2 regions of the Peribacillus sp. YIM B13472 genome follow, and region 2 is predicted to be linked to the other one. Evidence: predicted binding sites of a transcription regulator. Region 2 holds the regulator's gene; the other holds the start of a gene.
The links. Region 2 encodes NrdR, which represses ribonucleotide reductase genes. Its sites were predicted from a motif close to AACACNATATATNGTGTT; they were not measured.

Region 1: a site for NrdR is predicted at 7,449-7,466, ahead of ACFX4I_RS06890 (vitamin B12-dependent ribonucleotide reductase). Genes of this name have one in related genera too.

The regions. Positions count from the first base shown of each region.
Region 1 covers NZ_JBHZPG010000006.1:82,506-97,454, forward strand. The annotation lists gene ACFX4I_RS06860 (YqhR family membrane protein) at 1-451, opposite strand, end outside; gene ACFX4I_RS06865 (DUF1385 domain-containing protein) at 786-1,739, shown strand; gene ACFX4I_RS06870 (SA1362 family protein) at 1,878-2,252, shown strand; gene ACFX4I_RS06875 (patatin-like phospholipase family protein) at 2,275-3,156, opposite strand; gene splB (spore photoproduct lyase) at 3,242-4,267, opposite strand; gene ACFX4I_RS06885 (hypothetical protein) at 4,405-4,590, shown strand; gene ACFX4I_RS06890 (vitamin B12-dependent ribonucleotide reductase) at 4,728-7,298, opposite strand; gene ACFX4I_RS06895 (lipoate--protein ligase family protein) at 7,691-8,527, opposite strand; gene ACFX4I_RS06900 (rhodanese-like domain-containing protein) at 8,731-9,114, shown strand; gene gcvPB (aminomethyl-transferring glycine dehydrogenase subunit GcvPB) at 9,278-10,735, opposite strand; gene gcvPA (aminomethyl-transferring glycine dehydrogenase subunit GcvPA) at 10,728-12,074, opposite strand; gene gcvT (glycine cleavage system aminomethyltransferase GcvT) at 12,092-13,198, opposite strand; glycine riboswitch at 13,337-13,420, opposite strand; glycine riboswitch at 13,424-13,511, opposite strand; gene ACFX4I_RS06920 (DEAD/DEAH box helicase) at 13,886-14,949, shown strand, end outside.
Region 2 covers NZ_JBHZPG010000008.1:23,645-38,593, forward strand. The annotation lists gene ACFX4I_RS08560 (hypothetical protein) at 1-91, opposite strand, end outside; gene thrS (threonine--tRNA ligase) at 196-2,127, opposite strand; gene ytxC (sporulation protein YtxC) at 2,517-3,377, opposite strand; gene dnaI (primosomal protein DnaI) at 3,498-4,436, opposite strand; gene ACFX4I_RS08580 (replication initiation and membrane attachment family protein) at 4,423-5,835, opposite strand; gene nrdR (transcriptional regulator NrdR) at 5,900-6,361, opposite strand; gene speD (adenosylmethionine decarboxylase) at 6,631-7,011, opposite strand; gene ACFX4I_RS08595 (glyceraldehyde-3-phosphate dehydrogenase) at 7,372-8,409, opposite strand; gene coaE (dephospho-CoA kinase) at 8,570-9,169, opposite strand; gene ytaF (sporulation membrane protein YtaF) at 9,193-9,825, opposite strand; gene mutM (DNA-formamidopyrimidine glycosylase) at 9,906-10,736, opposite strand; gene polA (DNA polymerase I) at 10,756-13,380, opposite strand; gene hflC (protease modulator HflC) at 13,508-14,440, opposite strand; gene hflK (FtsH protease activity modulator HflK) at 14,437-14,949, opposite strand, start outside.

The DNA of each region.
Region 1 (14,949 bases), on a different contig from region 2:
ATATAGAAAACCCTATAAAAAGACCGTATATAATAAAAATGCAGACACTTGTTATAACCGTATTTGCTGACATTTTAGAAAAGGTTGGCAAATCGACGAACATCGGTTTTAGGACAAAAACCAGCAAAGCCCAGCAAACCACTCCGAAAAATACACCCGAAAAAATGCTCTTCATCCTTTTAAAAAGACTAGAGTATATAAAAGCGATCCCCACGGATAGAATTCCGAATAAAATTATGGTCATTACCGTACCGAGCCAATGATCGATCCAGGTCATGTTGGACCATGAAGTTAGTATGAATTTCGGGCTAAAATCCATAAAATTAACATAATGGGCTAAGATTCCGATAAAACTGGCTAAAGCCCCCCCAACAAAACCGACAGCAAGTACATTGTAGATTAACATGCTTTGATATTCCTGTTGAATTTGTCCATTTTCATTAGAAGACATATCAATCACCTCCGCTACGTAGTATGCCCTTTGTTAATTAGAACTATTTTTTTTTATTCTTAGGAAGGAGAATCACTAGAGGTTTTGTGATTTATTCTGTATGATTAAATCATAAATAATCTACTTTTTTCAGAGGAAAATACCCATCCTCTGTTGAAGTTTATAATGTACACAGGATACTACCTTCCTGTGATTCAACATTCATAAAGTAATCGCAGGGTTAGAGCTTCCATTCATTTTTATTGGAACGCCTTTAAACCCTTGTGATGCTTGATAATAAACATGTTAGCACCCTTGAGAGAGCTACGTGAATAACTATTAGGTTGGTGTAGAAATGTCTGAGGTTCAAAAACCCGTTTATGGAGGGCAGGCTGTAGTGGAAGGCGTCATGTTCGGCGGCAAACATCACACAGTCACTGCGGTACGCCGCAAAGATTCAACGATCGCTTATTATCATTTACCGCGTGAATCGAAACCTGCTGTAAAGCTTATGAAAAAAATACCGTTTCTACGGGGGATCGTATCATTGATCCAATCCAGTGCTACCGGCTCGAAACATCTGAACTTTTCCACAGAACAGTATGAAGAAGAAGACGGGGAAAAACAGGTCGAAACGAAACAAGAAACCAAAGAACCCTCCAAATTAAGTCTTTGGCTAGGTGTTGCCGTGATCGGTGTGATCTCCTTCCTATTTGGGAAATTGCTTTTCACCTTGATTCCTGTCTTCCTCGCAAAATTGACAGAACCCATTTTCAGTGGCCATACGGCTCAGGTATTAGTGGAAAGCTTGTTCAAGCTGATCTTACTGCTCGTATATATTTATGTAGTTTCCTTGACGCCATTAATCAAGCGAGTCTTTCAATATCACGGAGCTGAGCATAAGGTGATCAATTGCTTCGAAAACGGAAAAGAATTGACTGTGGCAAATGTGCAGGCAAGTTCCCGCCTTCATTATCGCTGCGGCAGCAGTTTTATTTTATTTACTGTCATTGTAGGCATGTTCGTCTATCTTCTCGTACCAACGGATCCGTTATGGGTTCGTGTCGTCAATCGCATTTTGCTTATCCCCGTCGTGCTTGGCATAGCCTTCGAGGTACTGCAGTTGACCAACAAAGTAAGAGATATTCCCATTCTGCGTTACCTTGGCTATCCCGGCCTTTGGCTTCAGTTATTGACAACCAAAGCCCCTACCGATGATCAAGTCGAAGTCGCATTGGCATCCTTCCAAGAACTGTTAAGGATGGAAAAAGAGACAGAAAAAAGTTTAGAATCCGATGTAATTGTGTAAAACTTCTATACACATTTTGATTATGGAAAATCATATACTAACTAAGGGAATGCTCTTCACTTTTTTTCAAATATTTTACATTAACAATGTTTAAAAAAAGCTAAAAATGCTTATGATGCTCTTAAGGAGGTGTCTTTGTTGAAACGTTTCATATCTTTCATGATATACGGAATCATCGCCCTCGGAGTCCTCGGACTAATGAGCCGACTATTTAATGACCCGATTGGCTTTTTTAGGAACATTCTCATAATAGCCATTGTCGCAGGGATTATTTATATGATTTATACCGGATTAACAAAGGGAAAACCAGTTAAGAAAGAGCAGCAAGCATTCCGAAAGGCTGCCCGCCAATCGAAAAAAAGGCTAAAAAACCGAACTTCGAAAAAAGATAATGTGGCTAGCTTCTCTGCAGCAAAATCATCAAAGAAAATAAAATGGAGAAAGAAAACGGATAGTCACTTAACCGTCATCGAAGGGAAAAAGAATAAAAAGAAAAATCGGGCTTCTTTTTAAGAGCCCGATTTTTTATTTATCATCAATAAGTCCAATTTTTAAGGAATTCTTTCGTGCACTGCCTTCCCCGATTCATCAATTCACCCTTTTTTTCATCATTCAGGTTGAAATCCATTGCAGAAATTCCCTTCATCGGGATAAATACAATATTATGGACGTGTTTCTTGGAAATATACCGTGCATCATGGGCATCTTTCATCGTTTTGAATAGTGCGGAGAACAATTCAACCGCATTATCCACCTCATGCGGTTTCCATATCTCATCGACACTTAGCCGCAAGCCGATGACCGGCCTTTCCTTTCTTACATGATCTGAATTGAATAGCCACATTGGAAAATTGCTTAACACACCTCCATCAACAAAAAGGAACTTGCTTTTTCCGACATCAAGTTTGACTGGCTCAAAGAAATAAGGAATGCTACAGCTCATTCTTACTGCCTTTGCCACTGGAAAAGTGCTCGGATCAATTCCATAGTTCGGTAAATCATCAGGCAGTACCACCAATTTCCCATTTGTAATGTCAGAGCTTATGATACGGAGAGATTTCGGTCGAACATCCTTAAAAGTGAATACATTCCTTACGGCAAGTTTACTGGCGACCCAGGCTTCCAAAGCGTCGCCTTTATAAAGGCCAAGTTTCCAGTATACAAGGAGCCATTTGGCAAGCGGGATAGGCAAAAGACCACGCCTTTTATCCAGCAGTCCGCTTAAATCTATATCAAGAAAAAGCTTTTCCATTTCTTTTCCTGTGTACCCAGCTGCTACGAAAGCTGCAATTATGGAGCCTGCACTTGTACCGGCTGTCCGATGGAATACAAATCCCCGTTCCTCTAATTCCTGCAGGGCTCCCACTAAACCATAGCCTTTAATCCCGCCTCCGGAAAAAACGCCGTCAATAATCATAGCTGCCCTCCCCTAATCCGGTCTTTACATTTCTAAGCAGGATTGGAGCGATTTATGACAGTTTTAAATAGATATTTACCTTGATTCAGGTAAAATACTGAATTTCCGCTTTCGGGAAGAATTCCGCTATATACCCACGTATGGTCGTTTCCAGTTCTGCGGCTTCTTCGTTTTGATAAACATATTTACCGATTCCATATCGGCCCCATTTATATTTACGCTTCGTTTCGTCCAGTTCCAATTTTGTTTTCGGGTAGTTTTTTTGAATCACTTTTTTTGCCGGACCAGTAAACCGATGCTGGATTAATTCGAAAGTCAAGTCAGGGATATCCACCCCTTTTAACGACTCACTCAACCGTTCGAATAATTCATGGTAGCCCTCCTTCCATGATTCATGACGATATATGGGTGCTACGATAAAACCCAGGGGATATCCGGCACCTGCCACTTTACGTGCCGCTTCCATCCTTTCTTCGAAGCTCGAAGTTCCGGGCTCGAAATTCTTTATCACATAACGTGAATTTATACTGAAGCGAAATCTCGTTTTTCCATTATGTTCAGCATCCAACAGATGATCGACATGATGAAATTTAGTTACGAACCTAAGAACCCCATATTCACTTTTGCCAAAATATTCTATAGCCCTTTTTAACGAATGTGTCAAATGGTCAATTCCGACGATATCCGATGTACAGGCTGCCTCAAAACGGGTAATTTCAGGCTTTCTCTCATTTATATATTTTTCGGCTGCCTCGAAAATCTCGTCAAGATTCACATATGTCCTAATATATGGCTTTGATCCGAGTGTCGTCTGTAAATAACAATAGTGACAATGCCCCATACAGCCTGTAGCAAGAGGGATGGCATATTCAGCAGATGGCTTCGAAGAATCGAATTTCAATGTTTTCCTGATTCCTACAACAAGGGTCGATTTGGCGACACGATATTTTTGCAAATCATTTTCTCCAGGAAGATCCCTAATTTGGTTATGCGATGTGGTCTCACGGATTTCAATGTTCAAATCTTCGAATTTCTTTTTCAATTCACGGCCGAGCGGGTATTCCAGTGCCCTGGGCTCGATATATACTAACTGTGGCATAAATGGTTTCATTTCGTTCTCCATTCTTTTATCGATTTGTTCATACTTTCAATCGAACTACACAATCTAATTCATAAGGATAGTTTTTCTTTATTCTGTTATCCTCATGATTGTTTTTACTTGGAAACTCAAAATGAAGGAGATGCGATATGGTTAATAAACGAAACTTCTTGACAAATGGAATGGGGAAACAAACGATTACCGTGCAAACAGATAATAAATATCCAAATCCAAGGAATATACCTGGAGACTCGGTCGATGAATTTTCGGTATTGAAGGACGGAAACCAATATCTAGCCGAAAAGGAAATAAGGCAGCAAAATGAAAATGGTTGATTGAACGCAAAAAGAAGACCGAATTTACGATGATTCGGTCTTCTATGTAACTGAACTGACTGTTACTACCTCACATATATGAAAAAAAGCCGTTAAGATAGCTTCGCAGCATACTTAACGACTTCCCTTCCATCAGCTTATAGCCCGCATTTTAATTGGGCTCCGCAATTCGTGCAAGTATTGCATCCGCCCATTTCCTGGACTTCACCTTTACGGCAGACCGGGCAAGTGTTACCCACTTCCGATCCAATTGTAACATTCGTCGAACGCAGTTCATTTATCGTATCGACCAATACAACTTTTTTCTTAACTTCCACATCTGTCAATTCATCCATTTCAAGCTGCTCGTCCATTTGGTTTTCTTCCGCTTTGAGCGTAAGGACCTGACTGTCACGGCTGCCATCCACATATACAGTACCGCCTTTTGCTCCGCCTTTGTATAGACGTTCATATACTTTTTCAACTTGTTCGACAGTATATCCTTTTGGAGCATTTACTGTCTTACTGATCGAGCTGTCAATCCAGCGTTGAATGATGCATTGAACATCAGCATGTGCTTCTGGAGCTAATTCCATCGCGGAAATGAACCATTTTGGAAGCTCTTCTGTATCGGCTTCTGGATGACGATCCAAGTATTCCTGTACAATGTCAGCCTTCACTTCAATGAATTTACCCAGACGGCCGCTGCGGAAATACGTGAAGGAGAAATATGGTTCAAGACCCGTTGATACCCCAACCATCGTTCCTGTGCTTCCTGTAGGAGCCACTGTCAATAAATGAGAGTTACGGATACCATGTTCAGCAACACTTTCCCTGATATCTTCCGGCATTTTTTCCATAAATCCGGTTTGTGTGAAACGTGTTCTAAGTTCATTGGTTTCTTTGTCCGTTGACCCGGTCAGGAACGGGAAACTGCCTTTTTCTTTAGCGAGTTCCACGGAAGCCCTGTAAGCTGTAGTCGCAATCGTTTCAAACACCTTGTCAACCAGGATATTTCCTTCTTCAGAGCCATATTCCGTTTCACAGTAGATCAACAGGTCATGCAGACCCATTACACCAAGTCCAACCCGGCGCTCGCCCAGTGCCTGTTTTTTGTTTTCATCCAAGAAATAAGGAGTTGCGTCAATGACGTTGTCCTGCATACGCACACCGACTTCGACGGTTTGCTTAAGTTTCTCGAAATTAACCGTTCTGCTATCTTTATCAGCCATTTCAGCCAGATTGACTGCCGCAAGGTTACATACTGAATATGGGGCCAATGGCTGTTCGCCACAAGGGTTCGTGGCAACGACCTGCTGACCGTATGCTTTGGCATTCGTCATTTCATTAGCATTATCGATAAAGAAAATACCTGGTTCAGCAGAATATGTCGCACAAATGTTTATTAAGTTCCAAAGCTCTTTAGCTCGGATTTTACGGTAAACACGTACTTTGTGACCCATTTTCTCCCATTCACGAACATCACCGACATTATGCCATTCTTCATTGTAAATGGCCATTTCTTCGGCATTATAGCTCTCTACATCAGGAAAACGCAATTCGTATTCCGTATCTTGTTCCGCCGCTTCCATAAATTCCTTAGTCAGGCAAATAGAGATGTTGGCTCCAGTCAGAAAATCCGAATTATGGACACTGTACGTTCCACCTGTACGGATCTTTTCTTCTGCATCCCTAATGATTTTCTCGCTGAAACCACCTTGGCCAGGAATCTCCTTATAATTGATGATCCCTTGATACATAGCCGTTTCCTGTTCCGTGTGCGGCGTGAATTTCAATTTATCCGTCGCATATTTCTTGATGGCTTCATCTTTAGTGTTTTCCACTAGGTAACGCAGAATCCTTGGATTTTGCATTTTGGAAATGATGAACTCTGCAATATCAGGATGCCAATCAGCAAGCATGATCATTTGCGCGCCGCGTCTGCTACCGCCCTGTTCAACAAGATGCGTCAATTTCGCAATATCGTCAAGCCATGACACTGAACCCGAGGATTTTCCATTTACGCCTTTTGCCAGAGTGTTTCTTGGACGCAGTGTCGATCCGTTCGTACCCACTCCGCCGCCGCGGCTCATGATTTCCATCACTTGTTTCCTATGTTCTGAAATCCCTTCACGTGAATCCGGTACGAATGGCATTACATAGCAGTTGAAATAAGTAACGTCCGTATTGGAACCCGCACCGTATAATACTCGCCCTGCCGGAACAAAATTAAGGTTCTTTAATTCTTCATAGAATTTATTGAACCATTCCGTTCTTTTTTCTTCCGTGGTTTCCACTGATGCCAAGCCCGTTGCATTACGTTTCGCAATTTGTTCATAGTATATTTCAAGCGGCTTTTCGATTATATCCAACGGACGGTTTACAATTCCCGTCTCCACTTCTTCCGGATTATCCAAAACGCCACGGAATTCGTCATCCACCAATACCTTGGCTTTTTTGGTTTCCCAATCAATTTCAACGATGTAACCGAGACCCCTTGCCGGGAATTTCGGATCTTCCTTAATCGTCAACACGACGAAATCGCCTGCCGAGAGTGTGATTTTTTCAGTATCCTTAAAAGAATAGCGGTCAAGCATGACTAGACGGGACACTCCCTTATGCGCCATTTTCATATCAGCAGTTACAGGGTGAACCTGGGGAAATAAAGAAATATCCTTATTCAACCTTTCTAGATCAACCTTTAAAGCTTCTTTTATTACAACCGACATAATTCCCTCTCCTTTATATGTTTCAAGATCCGTTCTTGCTGCCGCAAAAATCCTTATGTAGCCTTACATGTCCGTTTCGCTTAACAAGTACCCTAAATTTATCATAGCGAAACTCAAAAATCAATATATAGTGTCGTATTAAATATTTCAACTACTATATATTGTGTTTGTTTTGAATAACTTTTAATTTTGTCAAACGTAAAATCAATTAATATAGTTAGCAAAAGGGAGGAAAATGTCGATTTACAATAATTTTTCATCAGATTTCAATTAATTTGGACCTTGCTTTTTCCCCATCCCTTTTAGGGCTTATCCCTGAAAGGGAAAGCTTATTTGGTCAAAAAAATCTGAAAAAACTTTTTTATTTAATCACTCCAATTATCCCACTTCGTCTATCTCATGAAATTCCATTCATCGCTTTCATATTTGCTTTCCGCAATGGCCTTCACTTCCTGCAATTGCTTTTCGGTGAGGACGTATGGCTCTAAATCGATCGAAAGTCCTTCGGCAAAACCTTTTTCAAAAGCTTCTTTCGCTTCGGGGATGGTAACCTTTCTTCCAGCAACGTCATTTATGGCCACTGCTTTATTTTTTAAGCTTTTTTGCATTCTCTCTTTAACCCTGTCATTTGAGAATTTAAATACGCTAAAGAGCTTTTCATCATCAAGTTCAAGCAAAATGGCCCCGTGTTGAAGGATGACGCCTTTTTGCCTGGTTTGAGCGCTGCCAGCGACCTTCCTGCCCTCAACGACCAGTTCATACCAGCTTGGAGCATCAAAGCAGACGGAAGACTTGGGCGCTTTTAAAGCCGCTTTTTCCTGCTCGGTTCGAGGCACGGCAAAATAAGCATCCAATCCAAGATTCCTGAACCCCATTAATATCCCTTCAGAAATGACACGATATGCTTCAGTAACGGTAGTTGGCATTCCTGGATAGGATTCTGGAACGATTACGCTATAAGTCAATTCATGCTCGTGCAGTACCGCTCGTCCTCCTGTTGGTCTGCGAACAAAACCAAGGCCCTGCCTTTTGACCTCTTCCATATCAATTTCCGCTTCTGCCTTTTGAAAATAACCAATCGACAATGTCGCTGGATCCCAGCCGTAAAAGCGTATGATTGGCGGAATTTCCCCTTTGCTTTGCCAGTTTAACAGTGCTTCGTCCAGCGCCATATTAAAAGCCGGTGAACAATACCCCGAATCTATAAAACCCCATTTTTCTTTAGTCATCCTTACCCCTCGTTTCAATAAACTGTTTTTCAATACCCCACAAAAAACTCACATGTAGTAGTTTAACAGACTTTAACACTGTAAAAAAGAAAGTGCTATCAAGTCGATGAAGAATTTGATGAAAATTCTTTTTGATTATTGGGTAAAGCAATTATATAATAAAGATTGTCTGTATTCGTTAAGGTAGAAGGGAGTTTTTATGTTTGGAAATATTATATACACTGCTCATCATCTTAGGAGTGGTTATTGCGTATTCACTTTTTAATTGGTACCGCCAGCGTAAAATCGTTAAAACATTAACACAGGACGAATTTATCGCTAACTACAGAAAAGTGCAGCTAATCGATGTGCGGGAACCGAATGATTTCGATAATGGTCATATCTTAGGCGCAAGAAACATCCCTATGACTCAAATGAAAACCCGCTTGGTCGAAATTAGGCCGGACAAGCCTGTATATTTGTACGCTCAAAGCGAAATCATCAGCGGAAGAGCTGCAGCCATGCTATACAAAAAGGGCTACAGGGAACTTTTTCACTTAAAGGGCGGTTTCAAGATGTGGACCGGGAAAATCAAAGCAAAGAAATAAGACCCCATCTCCGCATGGGCTCTTTTAAATTAAAAAGCCTTCATGTGCATCATGCGGGCCTAGGAAAATGAAAGTTAACTGTTGGACTTTAATGAATTCTAATACATAAAACATGAAAAATCCCCGCCGGCAGGCAGGGATTTTTTTCGTGTAAGCTATCAGTCTATGCTTGATAACGCAGAACAGGTTTTCTTGCAGCGAGAGTTTCATCAAGCCGCTTAATAACGGTTGTATGCGGAGCTTCCTGAACGATTTCCGGGGTTTCTTCCGCTTCTTTGGCAATCTGGATCATCGCATCGATGAACGCATCCAGCGTTTCTTTTGACTCGGTTTCAGTCGGTTCTATCATCATTCCTTCTTCCACGTTCAACGGGAAGTAAATGGTTGGGGGATGATACCCGAAATCCAGCAATCTTTTTGCTATATCGAGTGTCCTTACCCCTAATTTCTTTTGCCGGCGTCCGCTTAATACGAATTCATGCTTACAATGACGATTATATGGTAAGTCAAAATAAGGTTCCAATCTACGCATCATATAATTGGCATTGATGACCGCATTCTCGGTGACGGCTTTAAGGCCATCAGGACCCATTGACCGAATGTACGTATATGCCCTCACGTTTATCCCGAAATTACCATAATAAGGTTTTACCCTGCCAATGGATTGCGGACGATCATAATCAAGAACGAATTGCTCACCTTGTTTGACCACAAGCGGTTTAGGCAAGTAAGGAATCAAGTCCGACTTCACCCCTACAGGACCAGAACCCGGGCCGCCGCCGCCATGCGGGCCTGTGAATGTTTTATGGAGATTTAAGTGCACCACATCAAAGCCCATATCACCCGGGCGTGCTTTTGATAGGACTGCATTCAGATTGGCTCCATCATAATAAAGCTTCCCACCTGCGTCATGGACAAGTTGTGCCATTTCCAAAATGTTTTCTTCAAACAATCCCAATGTATTGGGGTTCGTCAGCATCAATGCCGCCGTATCCGGTCCGACAACACGCTTTAAATCTTCAAGGTCGACTAACCCATTTTCATCGGACTTCACTGTAATCGTTTCAAGTCCGGCAACAGTTGCAGAGGCAGGATTCGTACCGTGTGCAGAATCAGGTACAATCACTTTAGTTCGTTCTGTATCGCCATTCGCTTCGTGAAAAGCGCGAATCATCATCAATCCAGTCCATTCACCGTGAGCACCTGCTGCAGGCTGCAATGTCACTTGGTCCATCCCGGTGATTTCCGTTAAGTGTTCCTGCAGATCAAATAATAGTCCCAATGCTCCCTGAACAGTAGCCGGATCCTGATATGGATGAATATGGGCAAAACCGTTGAAGCGTGCCACATTTTCATTTATTTTCGGATTATATTTCATCGTGCATGAACCCAGCGGATAAAAACCCGAATCCACCCCATGATTCCGTTTGGAAAGTGCTGTATAGTGACGCATGATATCCAGTTCGGACACCTCAGGAAGCTCTGCCTCTTCTTCACGGATGTAGCCGGCAGGAAGAATTTCTTCGAGCGGAATAGTTTCAACATCCATTTCTGGCAGACTGTATCCGATTCGACCGGAAGTACTGATTTCAAAAATGAGTGATTGATCTTGATTATTCATGTTGATCCCCCAATTCCTGCGCAAGTGCATCAATTTCTTCTTTTGTTCTAAGTTCAGTTACCGCGACCAGCATATGGTCTTTCAGCTCAGGATAAACCGTTCCTAAATCGAAGCCGCCGATCATCCCTTTTTCAAAAAGGTTTTTATTGATTTCTGAAAACGAAGCAGGCAGTTTAATGACAAATTCATTAAACGAAGGACCGTCAAATATCACTTCCGCCCCTTTTGCCATGATTGCTTTTTTCGCATAATGCGCTTTTTGAATATTTTGCACGGCCATTTCTTTGACACCCTTTTTCCCAAGCGCGGTCATTGCAACAGAAGCTGCCAAGGCATTCAAAGCTTGATTGGAACAAATGTTGGATGTGGCTTTGTCACGGCGGATGTGCTGTTCACGAGCTTGAAGCGTCAGTACAAATCCCCTTTTTCCATTTTCATCCACCGTTTGACCGACGAGTCGGCCCGGAACTTTCCGAACAAGTTTATTAGTAACGGCAAAATATCCACAATGAGGTCCCCCGAATGCCGCTGGAATGCCGAATGGCTGGGCATCCCCCGTTACGATATCTGCACCGAGTGCACCAGGGGATGTCAAAGCTCCCAATGCAAGCGGGTTACTGGAAACGATAAACATGGACTTGACTCCATGAATGATTTCCTCCATTTCTTTCAATGGCTCGATGCGGCCAAAAAAGTTCGGATATTGCACGATCACTCCTGCAATGTCATCATTCGCCAATTCACTTAAAGCAGCTAAGTCCGTCACACCGTCTTTATAAGGAATTTCGACCACTTCCACGCGTTGCCCTTTCGCATATGTCTTCACAACTTCTCTTGATTCAGGATGAACGGTTCCTGAAATGAGAATCTTCTTGCGTCGTGTCTGGCCTGAAGCAAGCATGGCTGCTTCAGCTAGCGCCGTCCCGCCGTCATACATGGAGGAGTTAGCTACATCCATGCCCGTCAATTCACATATCATCGTTTGATATTCAAAGATCGCCTGAAGCTCACCCTGTGAAATTTCAGGCTGATAGGGTGTATAAGCCGTATAAAACTCAGAACGGGATAAAACATGATCGACGATGACCGGTGCGTAATGGTCATAGACACCCGCACCAAGGAAGGAAGCATAGCTTTTAAGGTCCGCATTCTTGGCAGCAAGCCTTGATAATTCTTTCATTAATGCAGGTTCCGATTTAGCAGGCTTGATATCGTATTCTCCTTGAAAACGAACGCTTTCAGGGATATCATTGAAAAGTTCTTGAACAGTAGATACCCCTATCGCTTGCAGCATTTCTTGTTTATCTTGCTCTGTCATGGGTAAATAACGATGTTTCATCTAATGACCATTCCTCTCTATTTACGTGGTTTTTTATAAAAAGGTGTTTGTATGATAACGGCTTTCAAACGTTTGGAACGGATTTCCACTTCGACTTCCGCATCCAGCACCGAAAATTCCTTATCGATAAGTACCAATCCCACGTTTTTCTTCAACGTTGGTGATTGGGTACCGGTCGTGACCTCGCCAATGACTTTATCACCGCTGTAGACCTTATACCCATGACGTGGAATGCCACGGTCAATCATTTCAATTCCCACAAGCTTGCGGGGAGCTCCTTTCTCCTTTTGCTCAGCAAGAACGGCTTTCCCGAAAAAATCCACTTCCTTATCCACTTTTACTGCAAAACCAATACCGGCTTCCATCGGGGTGATGTCCGCTGAAAGCTCCTGCCCATACAGCGGCAGTTTCGCTTCAAAACGCAGGGTATCACGAGCACCTAAACCAATCGGCTGAACCCCCTCTTCCTTTCCGGCTTCCATAATCGCCTTCCAAAGGGCAGGACCATTTTCACTGTCGCTATATATCTCAAAACCATCTTCACCAGTGTATCCAGTACGGGATACCAACGTGGAGATACCGTTGATCAGGACATTTTCCTTGAACTTGAAAAATCCAATTTCACTTAAGTCAGTATTTTCCGATAGTTTTTGTAATATCTTTTCTGCAGATGGTCCTTGAAGTGCCAGCTGTGTATAGTCACTCGATACATTCGTAATTTGGACATCTTCCGTTAAATTAGCTTGCAGCCAATTGAAATCTTTTTCTGTATTCGCTGCATTGACCACGAGCAGATAGTCGTCCTCAGCCCTTTTATACACGATAAGATCATCAACTGTGCCTCCGTTTTCATAACACATGGCGGTATATTGGGCACCGCCCTGTTGCAGCTTTGATATATCATTAGTCAGCATCTTCTGTAAAAAGGAAAGGCTCCCAGGACCCTTAACATCGACTTCCCCCATATGGGAAACATCAAATAACCCCGCTTTTGTACGTACGGCTTCATGTTCGTCCTTTATACCCGAAAATTGGACAGGAAGTTCCCAGCCGCCAAAATCAATCGTTTTACCTCCGTATTCACGATAAACCTCAAATAGTGGTGTTCTTTTTAAATTGGTCAAAAAATGACCCCCTTCAGATTTTTTTAAAATTAATTGGCTTCATTATCAAAAGCTTTTGTCATTACGCATCAGGTATATCCTGATTCATGATGTGAAAAAAGCACAAAAAAGGACAGAGAAAGCCCGTTTGAGCTTTTTCTCTGTCCTGAAACCTGAAAGTTTACCTATGTAATAGGTTTTCCCCTTTGGTGGCCGTCCCAAAACGGGCGGCGCTCTCCAGAGTTGCGTCCAATAAGAGTTCTTTTGCCTGAGAGATTCACTGCTAAGTTTGCTCCTTCGGCGCTACATCCGTAGTCTCTCCCCTTATCTTCACCCGCATATGAATGGTCTACCAATGAAAGGAAGCGAAATAGCCCCAAGCATCGGTAAAACCTTTGAGCATCATGGAAGCATTCTCTGCCAATTCTCCTAAAACTTCAGAAACCGTTTGAGTGATCCCCTTCAGTAATCTTGGATAAATTAGGAGCCTATAGCCCATACTAAGAAAACGCGAACTGCAAAATCGATGTACAAAGATTCTTTGTAGCATTTGGAAATTGGAATTTTCTAAATATACTTATATCCTACCCTAAGAAACTTATCTCTGCAATATCTTTTGAAGAGAAATATTTTTCTTACTTCACATACGAAATGTTCGGGTTTTGACCTTTTATTAAGGAAATTATGATTTAAGAGGGAGTTATTTCTATGAAAATCAATATATCCTTCAATTCTGAATGGAATGACGAGTTTCTGCAAAAAATGGAAAATGACGGTCCATGGGGAAATTGGGAGCTTTATAAGTTGGCGGTTCAAATGGAGGAAAATCTTATCATCCCTGATTTTGAAGGTTTACAGGCGCCCAAGCACCTTCCGCAGTTAACCCCGCTTCCCCATCAATTGGAAGCAGCCAAGCAAGTGGTGGAAAAGATGAATGGAAAGGCCATTTTAGCTGATGAGGTGGGGCTCGGAAAAACAATTGAAGCAGGCTTGATCCTAAAAGAGTATATGATTAGAGGCCTAGTAAAAAAGGTATTGATCCTTGTTCCAGCCTCCCTTGTCACACAATGGGCTTTTGAATTGAATACCAAGTTTCATATTCCGGCAGTCGTTCAGAGAAAAAGTTATGTTTGGGACTCCTGTGATGTTGTCATTTCATCCATTGATACAGCGAAACGCGCTCCACATCGAGATATCATTTTCACTCAGGAATATGACTTCATCATTATTGATGAAGCTCATAAACTTAAAAACAATAAGACGAAGAACTATGAATTCGTCCAAAATCTGAAAAAGAAATTTTGTCTACTCCTGACAGCCACACCGATTCAAAATAAAGTCGAGGAGATTTTTCACCTCGTTTCGTTATTGAAACCGGGCCACTTGGGAAATGCCTCACTCTTTTCGGAAAAGTATAAAGGGAAAGGCCGGAACATCATTGAAGATGAACACCTAAAGGAACTGGTCAATACTGTCATGATTCGAAACCGGCGGGCCGATACTGGCATTGAATGGACAAAACGGCATGTGGAAACCATCACCATTGAATTTTCTCCAACGGAACAGGCATTGTACGATGCTGTTTCCAAATTCAAGCCTATTTCGGATGGATCAAAAGGAAGCGCCTTTTCGGCTCTCACTCTTCAAAGGGAAGCATGCAGCAGCAGAGAGGCGGTCTTTTATACATTAAAGAATATGAAAGAAAAATATGATCAGCCTTCCCCTGACTATTTGGCAAAGCTTGATGATTTATTTTCTAAAGTGAATGAAAC
Region 2 (14,949 bases):
CAATGGCATATTGTCGATAATCATCCAATAACAATAAGATGATGATGACAAGGAATGTCGGTCCGAATAGATAAGAAAATTTCTTTTTCATGCTGACCCTCCTTTTCATTGCTGTACATATTTTCACATGATGTTTTCATTTTATCATGCCTTAATTAAAAAGAAGGACACAACTATGTGCCCCTCTTTTTGCTTTTAACGGCTTACTTCCGCCTTAATCGCTGAAACGAAATCTTCAAAAGCGATCGTTTCGGATTTTTGTTCACCGTATTTACGTACATTCACGCTGCCTTCTTTGACTTCATTGTCTCCAACAACCAGCATGTACGGAATTTTTTGCATTTGCGCTTCACGGATTTTGTAACCGATTTTCTCGTCACGTGTATCCAGGTCGACACGAATGCCTTGCGCTTTAAGTTTTTCCTGTACTTCTTTCGCATAATCCAAGTGCACTTCAGGTGAGACCGGGATCACTTGTGCTTGGATAGGTGCAAGCCAAGTCGGGAATGCCCCCTTGTATTCTTCGATCAAGTAAGCGACAAAACGTTCCATTGTGGAAACGACGCCGCGGTGGATAACAACCGGACGGTGCTGTTTGCCGTCCTCACCGACGTAATTAAGATCAAAACGTTCAGGAAGCAAGAAATCAAGCTGAACAGTGGAAAGCGTTTCATCTTTCCCTAAGGCAGTACGCACCTGAACATCAAGCTTAGGACCGTAGAATGCCGCTTCACCTTCCGCTTCAAAGTAATCCAGGCCAAGTTCATCCATGGCGCCTTTTAACATGCTTTGTGCTTTTTCCCACATGTCATCATCATCGAAGTATTTTTCCGTATCCTGAGGATCGCGATAAGACAGTCGGAATGAATAATCCTTGATATCGAAATCTTTATATACTTCCAGAACCAGGTTCACAACGCGCTTGAACTCTTCTTTGATTTGGTCGGGACGGACGAAAATGTGCGCATCATTCAATGTCATTCCACGTACACGCTGAAGGCCTGAAAGGGCACCTGACATTTCATAGCGGTGCATCAAGCCTAGCTCGGCAATCCGAATTGGCAGTTCGCGGTAGCTGTGGATGCTGTTTTTATAGACCATCATGTGATGCGGACAGTTCATCGGACGCAGGACAAGCTGTTCGTTTTCCATCTCCATGACAGGGAACATGCCGTCCTGGTAATGATCCCAGTGTCCAGATGTTTTATAAAGGTCCACGCTTCCCATTACAGGTGTGTAGACATGGTCATAACCCAAACGTTCTTCCTTGTCCACGATATATCTTTCGATTGTCCGACGGATGGTCGCGCCTTTTGGCAACCACATCGGCAACCCTTGCCCCACTTTCTGTGAGCTCATGAACAAGTTTAATTCTTTGCCGATTTTACGATGGTCACGTTCCTTGGCTTCTTCAAGGAAACGCAGGTGTTCGGCTAAATCTTCTTTTTTATAGAAAGCCGTACCGTAAATGCGTTGAAGCATTTTGTTTTTGCTATCGCCTCTCCAGTATGCTCCGGCAATGCTCAATAGCTTGAACTCTTTGATTTTCCCCGTTGATGGAACATGAATTCCACGACAAAGGTCAAAGAATTCACCCTGCTCATAAAGCGTTACCTGCTGATCGGCAGGAATCGCATCGATCAACTCCAATTTATACTCGTCGCCGATTTCTTTAAAACGGGAAATCGCTTCATCACGGCTCACTTCGATACGGGAAATTTCCAAGTTTTCGTTGACGATTTTCTTCATTTCTTTTTCAATCAATGGAAGGTCTTCGGGAGTCAATGATTCCTCCAGATCCATATCATAGTAAAAGCCGCCCTCGATGACCGGACCTACGCCGAATTTAGCGTTTTTGTACAAACGTTTGATCGCTTGTGCCATCAAGTGTGCTGTACTGTGACGCAATACTTCAAGAGCATCCGCTGCGTCCTGTGTGACGATTTCGATTGTACCATCTTGTTCAATCGGACGTTTCAAATCATATAATTCACCATTGAATTTTCCGGCAATGGATTTTTTCTTTAAACCAGGACTGATGGATGCAGCGATGTCTTCAGTTGTTGTGCCTTTAGCAAACTCCTTAACCGCTCCGTCAGGAAAAGATATTTTCAGTAATTCTGACATTCAGTTTCACTCCTTCTTATTGTTCGAACAAATTACAGGTTTTTGATTCCATTACAACACAAAAAAGCCCGCCCCTGTATAAAACAGGGACGAGCTTAGTAATAAATATCATTAACCCGCGGTTCCACCCTCGTTCCATCCTGCTTTTCACGGCAAAATGGCACTTGTAACTTGGTAACGGCAGCTTCCCGTCAGCTCATATTCGCAGAATGCCTGCTTTCCGAGCCGAAGTTTAAAGGTGGTAAGTGTTCCATGCGAATAGGAAGCTTACAGCCTGTTGGCTCCCCTCTCTGATAATCGGCGACTAGAATACCCTTGTCCTCATCATAACTTTTAGTTTTTTAATAGTATGTAGGAAATTATAATTTGTTATACGGTGAAAATCAAGGTTAATTTTCTTTTTTCCACGAAAGATCATTCAAATGCATTGAAAATGAAGAAAGTGGCAAGATGGTCGCCCGTTCTTCGAAAATCCTTGAAATGGTCTGGATGAGCCCCTCTTCCTTGTCATCGGTATAGATGCACAAGTTTTCGGGAGCAATCGATAAAAGCGGGGCAAGTATCACTGTATCGAGAAAAAGTGAACTTTTGGCAAGAAGCCTCCTGTCGATCATACTATTGATCTTTGGCCGGTCGAGTTTACTGAATTTCTGATCATAGAAATGAAAACCATCCCGGTTGACCAGGTGCAGCTTTCTTAATTTCGACTCCTGCCCATGAAGGCAATCACGGAGAGTGGCAATGAAATTTTGATAGTCCTGTTCCAGCTTGTATTCATCAATGGCCTTAACGACATACTTTTCCAAAGTGTGCTGAAATGATTTTAAACGGAAGGTCGTAAAAGAATCGAATGAAAAAGATACCTTTCCAGCCAAGATGCTTTGAAGTCCTTCCTCAATCAATCGTTTCTCCGTACTGAATGCTTCATCTTGATTCCTGGCTCTTTCCACCTCGATGATCGATGATGCAATTTCAATGATGGCTTCAATTTCTTCCCGCTCCCTATAAAAAAATTTACCGACTATTATTTGCTCCAGAACAGGAAGCGTCTTTTCTTCCAATAAAAAAGAATGAAATGCATCACGAAGCAGAATTAGCCATTTATCACCTGAAGACTTCGTCATATCCACGTGCATGCCTTGTTGCGGAAGAAATCGAATGTATGCTTGAAATTCTGCCCCCAGTGGATGGACAGAAACGAAATTCAGTAATTTCATTGCCTCTGAATCGTTTTGAAACGAAATTTGCACTACGACATCCCCCCTTCCCCCTTGCCTCTTTGTTCATGTATATGGGGATGGGGACGTGTTTAGAAGTAGGATGGGCCTTGTAAAAGAAAAAAGTGACCTCCATTAAGAGACCACTTTCCTTCATCTTCTCCGATTCACGCCATCCAGCTTGACCGGCTCCGCTAAATATTGAATTCTTTCCATTATCCTGGCCGCCTTCACTTCTTCTTTCTCACCACGCTGTGAAAAGGTTAGGTGGTTCTCCAGGCCATTCAGGTCAAAATTCGAAGTGAAAAACGTCGGCAGGTTTTCCAGCATCCTAAATTGCAAAATCGGACCAAAAACCTCATCGCGTCCCCAGCTCGTCATGGACTCCGCTCCAATATCATCCAGCATGAGGACAGGTGCCGTTTTCACCATCTCAATTTTTTCATTGACCGTATTATCACCTATCGATCCCTTAAGTTCCCGCAAGTAGTCAGGGACATAGACAATAAGGGAGGAAATTTGCCTTTCTGCAAGTTCATTGGCAATCGCACCTAATAAGTACGTTTTCCCAACACCGAATTTCCCATAAATAAATAAGCCTTTTTGCATTTTACCTGGCTCATATTCCATAATGAACGACATCGCCTTACTTAAAACACCCAAGCGTTTGTTTTCATTATCCGTTTGGGTAAAGTCCTCAATGGTCGCCTTTAAAATATCCTTCGGTACATATAGGCTGCGGATCAATTTTTCCCGTTTCCGCTTTTCATCCTCTGCCAATTTCCGCGGGCAGATTTCATAATTCAGGTTCAGCGCCTTCCCTTGAACCACCAATTTGGGATAATACCCTTGCATCATATTGATGCAGCCATTCAAGCTTGGACATTTATCACATTTATTGCTTTGTGAAGTGAACTCATAAAGCTTCCCCAAGTTTTTATCAATCATTTCCTTCGTGACCGTCGAACTGTTGGCATTCAAAAATAACCGAACTTGTTCGTCTTCAAAAATCTCCTGTTTTAGCTTTTCATAACGCTGTTGAAATTGGTTTGTATTGGCCAATTTATTAAGGGATCTATTAATCTTTTCCATCGTTCATTTCACCTCCTGCTTTCCACTGCTTCCATTTCTCCTGAAGCTCGCGTTTCTGGGCATTCAATTCAGGCTGATCTGCATTCTGCTCCTGCTGTGCTTCTTCTTTTTTCTCAAGCCACTCCGGAACCACTTCTTCCCGTATCGCCTTTTTCCGGCTGCCCTTCGCAGCATTCCTGCTTCCTTGAGCCCATTCCTGATATTTCCTATGTTCATTTTTAGCTAGTTCCATCGCCTCGACGACCGTAGAGACTTTCAGCCGTGCCCAATGGCCTGCCAGCTTTTCCACATAACCCTTGGTGAACTTCATATCCGTTTTCAGCATGACGTATTCAATCAAGACATTGACGACACCCGGATTCAGCTTTTGATTGATCATCACGCCCTCAACCACTTTCAAATCACCGCTTGATGGCTCTGCACCGCCAGACAATTGCATCAGCCGCTCCCTTGGGGAAATCGTCTCCAAATGACGGATTAACTCTTGTTCCTGTGTTTTCGGTTCTTCTTTTTGTGTCCGTTCACGAATCGGCTGCACCCGATTGACTAGTGAAGGCATATCTGCCTGCCGTTCGATCTGATACCAGTCCCTTGCCGCCTTTCTGAGCACTTCCTCATCGATCTCATCATCCAATGAAACGGCATCCATTACTAGTTTTTGCATTTCCAGCGGATCAATGCCATATAAAAAAGCAAGCTTGGCAATCGTACTTTTTATTTTCGGAGTAAAGGCCTTTTTCGGTACGATCGAGGATTTCATCCCGGCCAATAAAAGGTCAAAATCAAATAAGTCGTCAAACCCCGATGGCTCGACGCCTTCCGTCCGATCGATGAATTGCTGTTCAGGCATCGGTTTCCATTCGTTTTTCGCTTCATCCGTTACATATAAAGAGTCCAAATGATCTGATGAGAATACATCCGCAAAAGATTTAGTCACACCTTCATATTGATCGGTTAAGATATGATCATCACAAAAGAATCTCTTTAACCGGTTGAATTGCGCTTTGCCGATTTTTTTGTACAAGTAAATATTCAGCATTCCATCCGTGAAAAACTGCTGGGGGGAAAGCGGCGGGTTTAACTCATAGATGAATTCCTTCGTTTCATTTTTCGTTTTCTTATATACATTCAACAGACCAATTCCTTCAAGTAAAAGGCGTGCTTCGTAAATATCACCTAACTTAAGGCCGATGGTATTCATTAATTGATAATGTGAGGAGGTTTCCGACCATAGCCTGTTTTCCTCCAGCTCACTCCATAACGTCATATATAGGCTAATGCAGATAGGTCCAATAAGAGGTTGATATAGTCGGGTCAGTATTTTCCGATCATAATCATGAAGCAGCCCCGCAGATGAGACCAAATATGAATCCGCCGGGAGCAATTCTTGCCAATGCATTGACATCTCCATTCAAACCTTTCAAAAGATGTAGTGAAAAAAGAGCCAAAGTGAATCTTCAGCTCTACTTTCTTTCTTTATTTATTAAATCTTTCAATTCATCGATAAAGACATTGATATCTTTAAATTGTCGATAGACGGATGCGAACCTTACATAGGCAACCTCATCGACTTCCGCCAGCTTGTCCATTACCATTTCGCCGACATTGTCGCTTTTCACTTCCGATATGCCCTGGTTGCGCAGTTCTTTTTCTACATAACTGGTAATTTGCTCTAGTTCCTTCAAGGGAACCGGGCGTTTTTCGCAAGCCCTGATTAAGCCACGCAGGATTTTATCACGACTGAACTCTTCCCGTGTCCCGCCCTTTTTCACTACAATAAGCGGTGTTTCCTCCACCTTTTCAAATGTCGTGAATCGAAAACCACATGCCTCACATTCACGGCGTCGTCGAATCGATTTACTTTCATCGACTGGCCTGGAATCGAGCACTCTTGTTCCATTATATTGACATGATGGGCATTTCATCATTATCAGCTCCGTATTTTATGTAGGACTCCCCTATCTAAATGTTCCCCAAGGATTTACTTCTCTATCTTAATCTTATATTAAAAGGAACGGCCAGTACAAGTAAAAAGTGTAACTTCCAGCAGCAGGCACTTTTGTTCTGCCCTTGGAGCACCTTTGGCAAGGTCTTTGTGCTACAAGGCAATCCTTAGCTATAAAGTGAAGCAGGCTGCCAATTCATTGCATTAAAAAAGAGATGCACCCATGGCATCTCTGTGTATACGTGTTTTTTATAGGGCACTTATATTGGCTTTTTTCATTTGTACAGGACCTAATCCACGTGGTAATTCTATGTTTTCACGTGTTTGCGCATTCAAAGCTTCTGCAATATAATCTGCCGCAATATTCGGATCCAAGTTACCGCATGTATAGACATCGATGCTCGCATAGCCGTGTTCTGGAAAACTGTGAATCGTTAAGTGTGATTCAGAAATGATGACAACCCCGCTGACCCCTTGTGGAGCAAATTTGTGAAAGGCAACTTCTCGTACCTCTGCACCTGATTTCAAAGCAGCATCAACAAAAATCTTTTCAATTAAATCGATATTGTTCAGTTTTTCAAAGTCACAACCCCAAAGTTCAGAAATGACATGTCTACCCATTGTTTCCATAGTGTAAGCTGTTTCCATTTTAAGCTTCCCCCTTACCATGATTTAAAAATAAGTTCTGATAACTACCACGGGGGAAAGTTAGTCCAAAGAGGTCCTAACCCTTTAAGTAGCCATCATGCAAACCGCTTTTGAAGAAGTTCACGATTCATAGTATATATGCTTTGAATTTTTTTTGCAACTCCAAATTGAAATTTTGGAAAGATAAACTTTATATGTAATAGGGATATAGCGAAGGTTCCAATGTGGGGAAAATTCTGTTTTCCGGGTTTATTAAGCGCCTTAAAGCAGCCAGGAATTGATGGATCACTGCATTAAAAATAGCCCGCTAAAAAATTTTAGCAGGCTCGATTTTTTCATTATTTATTTTACTGATAGTTCGACTTCGGAAGCTTTTTTCAACTCGGATCCCACCAATTTCACAAGGTCCACTACCCGGTTGGAGTAACCCCACTCATTATCATACCATGCAAGGACTTTCACTTTTCTGTCCCCAATCATCATCGTCGTCAAACCATCGATGATTGCAGAGTGAGGATTCGTTTTGAAATCACTGGAAACTAAAGGTTCCATCGTGAATTCCATAATTCCTTTGAGTTCATTTTCTGAAGCATCGATGAAGGCTTGGTTCACTTCATCAATCGTGACATCACGGTTTAAGTCCACAACAAGGTCGACTAGAGATACGTTAGGTGTCGGTACGCGGATCGCCATTCCATGAAGCTTGCCTTTTAATTGCGGCAACACTAGTGAGATGGCTTTTGCAGCTCCTGTAGTCGTAGGAATTATGCTTTCCGCAGCGGCACGGGCACGTCTTAAGTCTTTGTGCGGGTTATCGATATTATTTTGATCATTTGTATAAGAATGGATCGTTGTCATTAAACCGTTGTTTATGCCGAATTTTTCATCAAGCACTTTTGCAACCGGTCCAAGACAGTTAGTTGTACAAGATGCATTGGATATGACGAAATGCTTGTCGATTTCCAGCACTTCCTGATTTACACCCATTACAATGGTAACGTCTTCATTTTTACCCGGCGCTGATAAAATAACTCTTTTTGCTCCTGCATCTAAATGAAGAGCCGCTTTAGAACGATCATTGAATTTGCCCGTGGCTTCAATTACAATATCTATGTTCATCTCTTTCCAAGGCAATAGCTTTGGATCGCGGTTATTTATTAGTTTTACTCGGCGGCCATTCACTACTAGTGAATCATCTTCCGCTATAATGATACCGTCGAATTTACCATGTATCGTATCATATTTTAGTAAGTGTGCTAAAGTTTCAGCTGGATAGCTTGCATTAATGGCAACAATGTCCAAACTCTCATCTAATATGGCCTTTCGGAAAACCATTCTTCCAATTCTCCCAAACCCGTTAATCGCTATTCTTGAATTCATTGTTCGGACCCTCCAGAAAATATTAGTGTTATACTTATTACCTTTCACTATGTAATTAGTATAACATAATTCGAAGGAATTGTGCTAATAAAAATGCGGATTGTACTTATTTTTTCAACACAAAAAGAAGAAACCGGACGGTTTCTTCTTTTTATCATATTTATATGACATGCCATTCACTAAGTATGGACTTCACTTGCCTCTTCGTTTCATTAATGTCCCCATTATTGTCGATGACGGCATCCGCTAAAGCCTTTTTATCGGCCAAGGGCATTTGCGAATTGATCCTGGCAAGTGCCTCCGTCTCCGAAAGACCATTCCTGTTCATTAATCGCTGCAATTGAACTTGCTCATCTACATAGATCAAAAGCGTCTTTTCCACCATGAATGTCAGCTTACTTTCGAATAGGAGCGGAATATCCATGAACACCGTTTCTTCCCCTGATGATAGTGCCTCTTCCGTTTTAAGGCGCATCCAATTCCTGACGGCAGGATGCACGATGCCATTCAATAGCAATCTCTTTTCCTGATCATTAAATATGATCGACCCGAGCTTTACGCGATCTATATTCCCATCCGGCAATAAGATATCTTCACCAAATGCCTTCACAACTTGATGATAGGCTTCCTCCCCCGGCTCAACGACGGCACGGGAAGCCAGATCTGCATCGACAATCGTGAATCCGAGTTCCTGTAAATAAAGGCTGACGGTGCTTTTCCCACTGGCGATGCCTCCGGTGATTCCAATGATTTGTCCCATAAGCTCCCCCTTTTAACCATGTATCATAACTTGAATATACCGATGATAATCAATAGTACACCTGGAAGAAAGGTCAAATGCTGGACAACTTTATTATTTGATAGTAATTTCCCGCTTTGAATTCCGCTCCAAATGAAAATTGAACTCATAACAGCGATGCACCCTGCGAGGATAATCGGTGAAATGCCGATCATAGCCGCTCCAACTCCGGCCCCGAACGCATCCAGCGAAAGTGCAAACCCCAGAACAAGCGCTTCAACGCCTGTAATCGTACCTGATTTATCAAAATCGGCATTCAATGGTTTTTGTAAAATATTAATGACTACCCCAAGTGATTTAATTTCAAAATTAAAGATGATCTTCTCATGATATCTATCGTCTTTCAAATCTTTTTCAGGCTTAAAATACTGGTATACCATCCAGGCACCAAGAAAAATGAGGATGATGCCACCCGTTTTTTCAGCCGCCCCGATCGATATGAGCTGACTGATGAATTGTCCGATGACCATCGCAATACCTAAACTCAATGCAGAACAAAATGAGATGACCGCTATTGACCTTAAGGGGATTTTCATCTTCCGCATACCGAATGTCAAACCTACGCCAAATCCGTCAATACTAACTGCAAAAGCCAGAAAAATAATTTGTAGCCACATCGGAATAATACTCCTTCCCTACTCGTTGCTACCCTAGTATATGGATGGAGCCCATCCGATGTGTTTGAAAAAAACATTACCTATTTTAGCTTCTGGCATGACGGGCAAATATGTGTGCCGCGACCTGCAACAACCAGTTTTTCAAGTGGCGTGCCGCATGTTTTGCAGTTCTCGCCTTTTCGTCCATAAACATTAAGTTCCAACTGAAACATGCCGATTTGCCCTTGGGAATTAATGTATGAACGAATCGTACTCCCGCCTTTTTCCACAGCTTCACCTAATGTCGCAATGATTTCTGCATGCAACGTTTTGATTTCCTGCAAAGAGAGTGAAGAAGCGATTCTCTCCGGATGGATACCGGAACGGAATAACGACTCGTCTACATATATATTCCCAATCCCGACGACAACCGTTTGATCAAGGAGAACGGGCTTGATTTTTCTGTTGGTTCTTGCCAACTTGCTACTTAGCCCCTCGACAGTAAAATCTTCAGACAACGGTTCAGGCCCTAAATGCAACAGTGGCAGCCGCTCAAGTTCTTCCCCTTTGGCAAATAGATGCATCGTTCCGAATTTCCGGACATCCCTGTACCTAAGTTCACTGCCATCCGTGAAAGTGAAGATCACATGGGTATGCTTATCATACGGCTCTTCTTTTGGATGCACGCCGTATTTCCCTTCCATTCTTAAATGCGAAACCAACGAATAATCATCCAAGGTGAAAATGAGGAACTTGCCCCGACGGCCTATTCCAGAAATTGTCTGTCCCCTTAAAGCATCCTGAAACTGTTCGACAGGTTCAGGCGCTTTTATGATCTTTGGCCAGAAGACTGATACTTCCTTGATCTCTTTTCCGAGCACGAGCTGCTCTAACGTTCTTCTGACTGTTTCCACTTCTGGAAGTTCTGGCATTGCAATCACCTATCTTTTATTATTTGGCATCAAACCATGTTGGCCCGAAAGCATAATCCACTTTAAGGGGCACGTTCAATTCAATGGCATTTTCCATTTCCTCCGGAACGATCACTTTTAGGATTTCGAGTTCCTCAGGAGGAGTTTCAAAAATCAATTCATCATGCACCTGAAGAAGCATTCTCGTTTTAAGACCTTCCCGTTTCAGGCGCTTATTCATGTTTATCATGGCTAGCTTGATGATATCCGCGGCACTGCCTTGAATCGGCGTGTTCATCGCTGTCCGTTCGGCAAAGCTCCTGATGTTGAAATTCCTGCTTGTTATCTCAGGTATATAGCGCCTTCTTTGCATCAGAGTCGTGCTATATCCTTTTTGACGGGCCTCATGTATGCTTTCTTCCATATATTCCTGAACACCAGGAAAGCTTCTTAAATACTTCTCGATGAACTCTCCGGCTTCTTTTCTCGTAATCCCAAGACTTTGCGATAGCCCGTAGTCACTTATACCATAAACGATTCCGAAGTTGACCGCTTTGGCATGGCGCCTCATGTTCGACGTGACTTGCTCTGCCGGTACATGAAATACATCCATAGCTGTCCTTGTATGGATGTCCATCCCGGCCTGGAATGCTTCCACCAATCCGCTGTCATTGGCGATATGCGCCAGGACGCGTAATTCGATCTGGGAGTAGTCGGCAGCAAAAATGATCCAATCCTTTTCGGAAGGAATGAATGCCTGCCTGATTTTCCTGCCTTCTTCCAGTCTGATCGGGATATTCTGCAGATTGGGATCTGTAGAACTTAACCGGCCGGTCTGGGTCAATGCTTGGTTGAACCGGGTGTGCACCTTGTCCGTTTTGCCATTGACCACTTTAAGCAACCCTTCAATATATGTGGATTGCAACTTACCAAGCTGGCGATACAGCAATATCTCCTTAACGATATCATGCTTGCTCTCCAGTTTTTCCAGCACATCGGCTGAAGTCGAATAACCTGTTTTGGTTTTCTTCATGACTGGAAGCTCCAACTTTTCAAACAGGATGGCCCCGAGCTGTTTAGGTGAATTGATATTGAACGCCTCTCCAGCCAATTCAAAAATTCGGGCTTCGATGTTTCTTAAGCGAATGGCTAATTCCTGTCCCATGTTTTTCAATCGGCCTATATCCACCTTGATTCCCTGCCATTCCATATTGGCCAGGATGATCGCCAGTGGCAGCTCCAGTTCCGTAAATAGGTGAAGTTGCTCGAACTCTTGCAGCTTATCAATCATCGGTTCTTTCAGAGAAAGGATCGCCTTCGATTTTCTGGCGATATGCTCCCTCAATTCCGCTTCCTCAGGTATTTTGCGTTTTGCACCTTTTCCATAAAAAACATCATCTGTTTCAAGACGGATCGTACCTTGAGTTTTCGTGATTTCTGCCACTTCGTCCACTGACTCTGCGGGATTCAGGATATAGGATGCCAAAAACACATCAAAATCGATGCCCTTTATTTCGACTCCTCGATGACGCAGTGCCACAACCGTACGCTTCGCATCGAAAACCGTTTTCTTTTTTGTTTCATCCTCTGCCCAGGATTTAAATGCCCCGGAACTCAGAGCATCATCCCCATTGAAGTAAAAATCACCTTGTTCATTACTGATGGCGATCCCCATTATATCGGCACGATGATAATTATCTTCTAAAATCTCAATATATAAGGCACTTTCATCTGCAAACATCGCTTCTGTCATTTCGGCCGTGTGCACCTCTATCTTCTCCTGTTCAAGCGGTGCACTTTCCGTTACATCCAATTTATCGAGCAAAGTCGAAAAGCCAAGCTCCTTATAGAATGAGATGACTCGATCCTGATCCATGCCAGTGTACTCGGTCTCGTTTACGGAAACTTCAAGCGGCGCTTCCCTCGTTATCGTAGCCAGCTCTTTGCTCAATAGGGCCAGGTCTCTATGTTCTTCTATTTTCTCTTTCAATTTTTGTCCGCTTACCTCATCAATCGACTTCAGAAGGTTTTCAACCGTTTCAAATTGATGCAATAATTTAAGGGCAGTCTTTTCACCAACACCCGGAATACCGGGAATATTGTCGGAAGCATCTCCCATCAACCCTTTTAAATCAATGATCTGCAAAGGGGATAGACCGTATTTTTCATGTATATGCTTTGGAGTGTATTCCTCAATTTCAGTAATCCCCTTTTTCGTGATGGAAACCGTCGTACTAGGGGAGGATAATTGTGTTAAATCCTTATCACCGGAAATGACCTTCACTTCAAAACCATCTTTTTCCGCTTGTAAAGACAGCGTACCGATAATATCATCGGCTTCGTAGTTCTCCAGTTCATATCTTTTTATTTGAAAACAATCAAGCAGCTCGCGAATGAAAGGGAATTGCTCCGATAATTCTGGCGGCGTTTTTTGGCGCCCGCCCTTATATTCTTTAAATGATGCATGTCTGAATGTCGTTTTACCCGCATCGAATGCCACAAGTATGTGCGTTGGCTTTTCTTCTTCAAGAATGCGGTTGAGCATCATGGTGAATCCGTACACGGAATTCGTATGGACCCCCTTATCATTATTCAAGAGCGGAAGCGCAAAAAACGCACGGTATGCAATGCTGTTTCCATCTATGAGTACTAACTTTTTATCCAAATCCGTCTTCCTCCAGTCATACATGTTTATGTAGTTATAGCTTCTATATAAAAACGCAAAAAGCCGTTCATTTTCTTTCTCTATTCTACCATGAGTAGAAGCGGAAAGAAAAATGACGGCATCAAGGTTATTTAGTATTTCCCATTAACAAGCTGGCATAAGGGGAATCCGAAGGCAGAACGATGACCGTTTGATCACCAATCGTTTTTTTGTAGGATTCAAGAGTCCGGTATAGTTTATAGAATTCGGGGTCTTTGGAAAACGACTTATTATAGATTTTCGCTGCTTCCCCTTCTCCTTCAGCCCTGATCACTTCTGCATCAGCCTCTGCAGTAGAGAGCAATTCTTTCACTTTCCGATCAGTATCCGCAATGATACGGTTTTTCTTCGCATCACCTTTGGATAGGTATTCTTGCGCTTTCGATTCCCGCTCGGAAATCATCCTTTTGAAGACCGATGCTTCGTTTTCGGAGGGCAAGTCAGTCCGCTTTATCCGGACATCCGTCAAGCTGATTCCATAACTGTCCTTTTGCAGCAGTTCGTTGACTTTTTCGGTTATGCGGTCGTTTAAACTTCCCCTGGATGACTTCTCATCATTGATGATCTCATCATAATTCAGCTGGCCCAGCTCTGAACGAACTGCCGAATAGATGAACTCTTCCATTTTCGTTTCGGCATTCTCAAGTGTCCTTGCATTTGTAATCAATTTCTTCGGATCTTCTATTCTCCAAACTGCATAGTTATCGATCAGCATCCGCTTTTTATCTTTCGTATTGATTTCCGCTTCGGAAACATCAGAAGTCATCTGATACTTCGGCAAGGTCATGATACTCTGTATGAATGGCACCTTCGCCTTCAATCCCGGGGTCTTATCGATCCTTACCACCTCACCGAATTGGCGGACGACTTTGTATTCGCCCTCTTTGACGATATAGACATTGGTGAGGATGATTAGCAGCAACGCGATGAAAATAATCAGGAAAATGCCGATTCTCACATAGCCCCTCCAATGAAAATCCCCTTTTTTCAACTCAGAGAAATCTATTATTTTTCCGCTCATTGTTTAGTGCCCCCTTCCCCTGTCGCTTTTTCTTCCGATGCATTCCCTTTTTTCGTTTCTTCTTCAGGTATAGCGGCTTCATCAGGGGCAGGAGTTTTTTTCGTTTCCTCCTTTTCAAGCGAGCGAAGCGGCAAGTACTTCATTGTGTTTCCATCATCATTCATAATATAAATCTCTGCATTCGGCAATACTTCCTCAATGGTTTCAATAATAAGGCGGTCCTTCGTAATCCCCTTATTACCCTTATACTCACTGAGTAATTTTTCAAAGACCGCTACATCCCCGCGGGCAGCTTCCGTACGGGCAGCTTTATCCCCGTTAGCCTGTGAAATGAGGGCATCTTTTTCCCCTTCCGCTTCATTCATACGCTTATTTTCATATTTATCCGCTTCGTTGATTTTCGTATTCGCCGTTTCCCGGGCATCCGTTACATTGGTAAATGCTTTCCGCACTTCTTCATTAGGTAACTCCACGTCCTGGAGTTTAACCGCAGATATGGAAATCCCGAC